Regions from separate parts of the Enterobacter sp. B79-1 genome, predicted to be linked through region 3. Evidence: riboswitches for the same ligand, from Rfam matches in the RefSeq annotation. Region 3 holds a riboswitch; each other region holds the start of a gene.
The links. A riboswitch is a leader RNA that binds a small molecule or an ion and turns the genes downstream of it on or off. The one in region 3 is predicted to bind thiamine pyrophosphate.
Positions count from the first base shown of each region.

Region 1: another riboswitch for thiamine pyrophosphate. It lies ahead of thiM (hydroxyethylthiazole kinase); the one in region 3 lies ahead of thiC (phosphomethylpyrimidine synthase ThiC).
Region 2: another riboswitch for thiamine pyrophosphate. It lies ahead of thiB (thiamine ABC transporter substrate binding subunit); the one in region 3 lies ahead of thiC (phosphomethylpyrimidine synthase ThiC).

Region 1 covers NZ_JBYAZJ010000002.1:180,026-182,227, reverse strand. Annotated here, with positions in the region: gene thiD (bifunctional hydroxymethylpyrimidine kinase/phosphomethylpyrimidine kinase) at 1-299, opposite strand, end outside; gene thiM (hydroxyethylthiazole kinase) at 296-1,066, opposite strand; TPP riboswitch at 1,102-1,199, opposite strand; gene AC2T6E_RS08665 (hypothetical protein) at 1,745-2,179, shown strand.
Region 2 covers NZ_JBYAZJ010000003.1:153,753-155,954, reverse strand. Annotated here, with positions in the region: gene thiP (thiamine/thiamine pyrophosphate ABC transporter permease ThiP) at 1-312, opposite strand, end outside; gene thiB (thiamine ABC transporter substrate binding subunit) at 288-1,271, opposite strand; TPP riboswitch at 1,303-1,403, opposite strand; gene sgrR (HTH-type transcriptional regulator SgrR) at 1,440-2,202, opposite strand, start outside.
Region 3 covers NZ_JBYAZJ010000013.1:19,767-21,968, reverse strand. Annotated here, with positions in the region: gene nudC (NAD(+) diphosphatase) at 1-496, opposite strand, end outside; gene AC2T6E_RS22240 (Rsd/AlgQ family anti-sigma factor) at 592-1,089, shown strand; TPP riboswitch at 1,144-1,253, shown strand; gene thiC (phosphomethylpyrimidine synthase ThiC) at 1,331-2,202, shown strand, end outside.

The DNA.
Region 1 (2,202 bases), on a different contig from region 3:
TGCACCTGATAACGCTTAAGCCGCTCGGCCACCGCTTCCACAATGTCCGTTTCGGCCAGCATGCCGATCTTAGTGGTATCAATGCGCACGTCGCTGAACACCGAATCCAGCTGCGCGGCAACAAAATCCGGCTCGATACGGTAGACCGACTGCACGCCGCGCGTGTTTTGCGCCACCAGCGCGGTAATGACGGAACAGCCATATGCGCCTAGCGCGGAGAAGGTTTTCAGGTCAGCCTGGATACCCGCGCCGCCGCTGGGATCGGTACCGGCAATGGTCAGAGCGTTAATCCGCTTCATGCCTGCTCCTCCAGCGTGTAGAGCGCATCCAGGAACGCGCTGGCAAAACTGCCCGGGCCACGAGACTGCGCAATAGCGATTGAGCCAGCTCGCTTCATCCATCCGCAGGCAGCGGCGACGTTATCCAGGCGATCACCCGGCAGCGAGCAGCTCGCTGCCACGACAGCCGAGAGCGCGCAACCGGTGCCCACCACGCGCGTCATCAGCGGGTCACCGCCCGTTACGGTACGCGTGCGCTGTCCATCGGTGATGTAATCCACTTCTCCCGTGACCACGACAATTGCATTCGTCTGACGCGCCAAAGCCTGCGCGGCAGGTACCGCGCTGGCTGCTGTGTCGGTGGTATCAACGCCGCGCCCGCCCGCGCTCATCCCTGCAAAGGCAAGGATTTCAGAGGCGTTACCGCGGATCGCGGCTGGTTTAAGGGAGAGAATTTGATGGCAAAAGCGGGTGCGGAACGCGAGCGCGCCAACGGCAACCGGGTCGAGCGTCCAGGGCTTACCCGCCGCCACCGCGCGTTCAATCGCCCGACGCATCGACTGGGCGCGCGGTGCGGTCAGCGTGCCAACGTTAATCAGCAGCGCATCGGCGATTTCAGCAAACTGCTCGGCCTCTTCGGCCTCAATCACCATCGCTGGCGATGCACCGAGAGCCAGCAACACGTTGGCAGTGAAGGTCTGTACAACATCGTTGGTCATACAGTGCGTGAGCGGGGAACGGGTTCGGAACTGATATAAAACGTGTAAATCGAGCAGGTCAGGCTGCATGGGTTCGCTCCTGCCTTGCGTGAAGAAGCGATGACCGGGAAGGCATCTGACTTCCCTACGCTGGCATTATCCAGATCAGGTAATACGGGTATTTCTCAGCCTTCAACGAAGAAGGGCACCCCGAGTCAAATAAATCAACTGCTTGTGATTAATTTATGCAATCAATCCGCGTTAAGGATACTAATGCCAGATGAAAAAATTGTAAACGCTAAATCTGGCTTTCAGAATCATCGTCGTTAGACGCATTATTAGTCTTGTTACTCTTTAAAATAATAACGGCCGTCAAACCCGCATTTTCAGCATATACAGCAACATTGCACAGAAACAGCTCTTTTCCTGATAAACAAAGACCTTTGAATGAAAGCGGATGCCCCCACCTAAAATCATAAGGCAATGTTTACATTAAATTTTTTAACATCTGACCACTTTAGCCTATTGGGCTTTAAGTGATCTTAATCAAAGTTTCAATTGTTACCTTACTGGATAGTCCATCACAGTTATTTCTCACAATCAGACAGAAAGCCACCTACGAGCGGTTTTCATTTTCAATATATGATTATCAGCATGTCAAAATATATTTTTATCTCTGCCACTTTATACCTGATGCTTATTTCTGTCGGTGTGTGGATTGGCATAATGTACGTTTCATATAATTTGTGTAGTTTATAAGGCAATAAAATGAAGAAGTTAATGATGATTGTTATAAGCGCGACTATGGCCGCGGCTCCGGCCTATGCGATTAATGCTCACTATCGCGCGCAGCTGGAGCGTTCCGGATGCACCCAAATTACCGATGGCGATGGTTCTTGCGATATCAACAAAACCAAGGCAGAAAACGCGGCGCAACACGATCAAACGAAAACCATTCACGATCCGATGCGTGAAGCCTCATTCTCGTCTGATACGGTTAACGCCACAATTTCAAACGGCTTTTTTAGCGCCACCCTTAACGGCAAGAAAGCGGCCGTAAAACGTCTCAATGCGACTTTCTACGAGATTCACGGCGAAGGCTTTGTTATATCGTTTAGCCTTGATGAGAACGGTATTACCGATGCCTCCTGGAATAAAACGAAAGGTCGCGACCACGGCATTTTGCAGGTCAGGCAGAAATAACGTGTTCAAGGAGGCCATCCGCC
Region 2 (2,202 bases), on a different contig from region 3:
CACCGGCAGGATCAGCGTCATGGCGCATAGGCGCAGCAGCGCCTGCCTGCCGGGAAAACGCCGCCGATACAGTGCTCGCGCAAGAAAAATGGCCGGGATCACCGAGAGCAGGGCAGAAAGAAACGCCTGCCAGAAGGAGAACCGGATCACGTGCCAGAGGTAGCTGTCGTGCCAGAGGGCGAGCAGGTCACTCTCCGGCGCGTTAAACCACAGTGCAAGGAATGCCCCCAGGCTGACCGCCACCATCAGCAGGGCGGCGAGCAGACCGGGGATTAACCAGCCGGGAATCAACGGCTGACGGCGCGTTGCCATTCACTTACCCATGCGGCACGCTGCGCGGCGACCTGCTGCGGCGTAAATTCCAGCGAGGTTGTTGGTTTGGTCAACCGATCGAAACCTGCTGGCAGCGCAACGTTAGTGACCGGATACATCCAGTTGCCTGCGGGAATCGCATTCTGGAACGCCGGTGAAACCATGAACTTCAGGAACTTCTCTGCCAGCTCCGGCTGCTTGCTGGCGGCGGTACGCGCGGCGACTTCCACCTGCAGATAGTGCCCTTCAGCAAAATCAGCGGCAGCATAGTTATCTTTCTTCTCGGCGATAATGTGGTAGGCCGGAGAGGTGGTGTAGCTCAGCACCAGATCGCTTTCGCCTTTCAGGAACAGGCCATAGGCTTCGCTCCAGCCTTTGGTCACGGTGACGGTTTTGGCGGCCAGTTTCTGCCACGCTTCCGGCGCGTTATCCCCGTAGACTTTTTGCATCCACAGCAGCAGGCCCAGGCCCGGCGTGCTGGTGCGCGGATCTTCATAAATCACGCGCCATTTCTGGTCACTTTCCACCAGCTCTTTCAGGCTCGTCGGCGGGTTTTTCAGCTTATTTTTGTCGTAAACAAAAGCAAAGTAGCCGTAATCGAACGGCACAAAGGTGTCGTTTTTCCAGCCGCCCGGCACGTTAACGGCATCTGCCGCGACGCCGCTTTTGGCAAACAGTTTGGTTTGCGAGGCGGCGTCCAGCAGGTTGTTATCCAGCCCGAGCACCACGTCGGCCTTACTGTTTTTCCCTTCCATGCGCAGACGGTTGAGCAGCGACACGCCATCTTCCAGCGCCACGAACTTCAGCTCGCAGTTGCAGTCGGCTTCAAAGGCTTTTTTGACTACCGGGCCAGGGCCCCAGTCGGCAGAGAAGGAGTCATAGGTGTAGACCGTCAGGACGGGCTTCGCAAAAGCAGGCAGCGCAAACAGCGCCAGCAGGGGGAGAACTTTTTTTAACACTTTGCACCTCAAAGTTGAGTGGCAAAGGATTTTGAGCGACAGCCTCAAATCCCTTCGCCGGCGTTATCCGGATCAGGTTCGACGGGTATTATCTCAGCGCACATCAGTGATGCAGCACCCCGTTGAGAACGGCGCTATTGTAATGATTTGGTGAATATTACGAAAGCGTTATGGCTCCGGCGGTGCAAACCAGGCGGATTTAAAATCAAACCAGCCCAGGGTATTCATCCGCAGGCCGCGCATGCTGCGCTGTCCCTGGATCATCAGCCAGTGGTGGATCAGCGGCACGATCGCCTGTTCGGCAAGTAACGCCTGGCACCACGTGGCTAAATTCATCTCGCCCGCGCGCCACAAGGCGGCGTCCTGCTGCCAGTCTCGATCGATGCAGTGCTGGATCAGCGGGACTTCATACAGGTGCGAGAAGAGCGAGAAATCGAGCGGCAGGGTGAAGTTGGCGCTGTTCAGCCAGATATCACTGGTGATATCTCCCTGGTGCCATTCGTCATAGTCAACTTCTTTGACCTCCAGCGTTACCCCTTCGGCCGCCAGCAGTCGGGCCATGATTCTTGCGATAAAACGATGCTCCACATGCTCGCGGTAGTAGGTCAGGGTGATGGACTCCAGCCCTGCAGGCTTTTCGCTACGCGCTGGACGAGCGTGGTGCCAGCGTGGAAGCAGGCCGTAGGCCGGGAACCACCAGGCCTGATACTGAACGTCGGCATGATAAATCAGATTCGCGGGGGCCAGAATGTGGCTGATCCACTCACGCACCTGAGGATTTGCGCCGCGATGGGTGCGGCGGTCAAACAGCAGATAATAACAGCCCTCTTCAAGGCGGCTCTCGACGGCCTTTTCGCCTGTCGTCGGCCCTTCCAGCGTTAGCCCGCAGCTCAGGTCTTCGTTGAGATCCGGTAATACCCACACGTTCACT
Region 3 (2,202 bases):
TTTCGCCTACTTCGACGAACCCGGCCAGCACGGTGTGAATGCCGTTGCGATGACGAGTATGCTGCGCCAGCAGGATGGAATCCTCCCGACGGATAGCGACGATAATGCAGGGTGCAATCTGAGGATAGTAGCGCTCGCGGCAGTGGCTGCAGAGCATCGCCCACTCGGTTTTGCTCGGGTGCATGGTATGACCGCAGTAGCCGCAGTATTTATGCGAGCGGTAAAACTCCGCCAGCTGCACGCCGCGCCCCGCCAGCTGGAACAGCCCGACATCCTGATCCAGCACCTGCCGCACAGACCCCATATCCTGGCGACGCGCTTGTTGGATCAACCACACCGGCTCGCCCTGCCACTCGCCGATCCACAGCGCGGTTTGTCCGACAAGATCGAACGTTTCCGCCGTGCCGTGAGGGATTTCCCCGGCGGGCAGCCATAATTTTTGTTCGTGACTGACGATCCACCAACCCAGATCTGATTTTTCAATAATACGATCCATATCTATTGCACTACCTTCGCTTCACTGACATGTTGTTAGCATTGTGGTTACATTTTGGATAAGCAGATTCAATCCTAAACCTTGCGGAGTCGACCATGTTAAACCAGCTAGAAAGCCTGACTGAGCGCGTTAGAGGAAGTAACAAACTGGTGGATCGCTGGCTACACGTGCGCAAGCATCTACTCGTGGCTTATTACAATCTGGTCGGTATTAAGCCTGGCAAAGAATCGTTCATGCGGCTGAATGAAAAAGCGCTGGATGATTTTTGCCAGAGCCTGGTCGACTACCTGTCCGACGGCCATTTCAATATTTATGAACGCATTATCCGCGAAATGGAAGGGACAACACCGTATTTAGCGGCCAGCAAACTCTATCCGCTGCTGGAAGCCAACACCCAGCAGATCATGGATTACTACGATTCCACGCTCGAAAACGCCATCGATCACGATAACTATCTTGAGTTTCAGCAGGCGCTGTCCGATCTCGGTGAAGCGCTGGAGGAGCGATTCACGCTGGAAGATAAGCTGATCGCCCTCGTGCTGGACAATGACGTGAATACCAGCAATGAAGAGAACGTCGCGCGCCCTGCTTGAGTTCTTAATCGTTAACGAGTAATTTACAACCATTCGCCCCTCTCACGAGGGGGATTTTTCTTGTCGGAGTGCCCAGTGTGAAAGCACGGGCTGAGACCGTTAATTCGGGATCCGCGGAACCTGATCAGGCTAATACCTGCGAAGGGAACAAGAGTCACACAGCTGTTGTATCGCCTGAGGGCGATCCTCTCTTGCTTCATCCGTCGTCTGACAAGCCATGTCCTTCACTTTGGAATGAGCTATGTCTACTGCAAAACTGACCCGCCGCGAACAGCGCGCACAGGCCCAACACTTCATCGACACCCTGGAAGGCACTGCTTTCCCGAACTCTAAACGTATCTACATTTCCGGCTCGCAGGCCGATATTCGCGTCCCGATGCGTGAGATCCAGCTCAGCCCGACGCTTATCGGCGGCAGCAAAGAGGATCCGCAGTTCGAAGACAACGAAGCCGTGCCGGTATACGACACCTCCGGCCCGTATGGCGATCCCAATGTGGCAATTAACGTCCAGCAGGGTCTGGCAAAGCTGCGCCAGCCGTGGATTGACGCGCGTAATGACAGCGAAGCGCTAAACGAGCAAAGCTCTGCTTACACCAAAGAACGCCTGGCCGACGACGGTTTGGACGAGTTGCGCTTTACCGGCCTGCTGACGCCAAAACGTGCTAAAGCGGGCAAATGCGTGACCCAGCTGCACTACGCGCGCCAGGGCATCGTCACGCCGGAGATGGAGTTCATCGCCATCCGCGAAAACATGGGTCGCGAGCGCATCCGTAGCGAAATACTGCGCTATCAGCATCCGGGCGAAGGCTTTGGCGCTCGTCTGCCGGAGAACATCACGCCGGAATTTGTGCGTGACGAAGTGGCTGCCGGTCGCGCCATTATCCCCGCCAACATCAACCACCCGGAATCCGAGCCGATGATTATTGGCCGCAACTTCCTGGTGAAGGTCAACGCTAACATCGGCAACTCGGCCGTGACCTCCTCCATCGAAGAAGAGGTGGAAAAGCTGGTCTGGTCCACGCGCTGGGGTGCGGACACGGTAATGGACCTCTCCACCGGCCGCTATATTCACGAAACCCGCGAGTGGATCCTGCGTAACAGCCCGGTACCGAT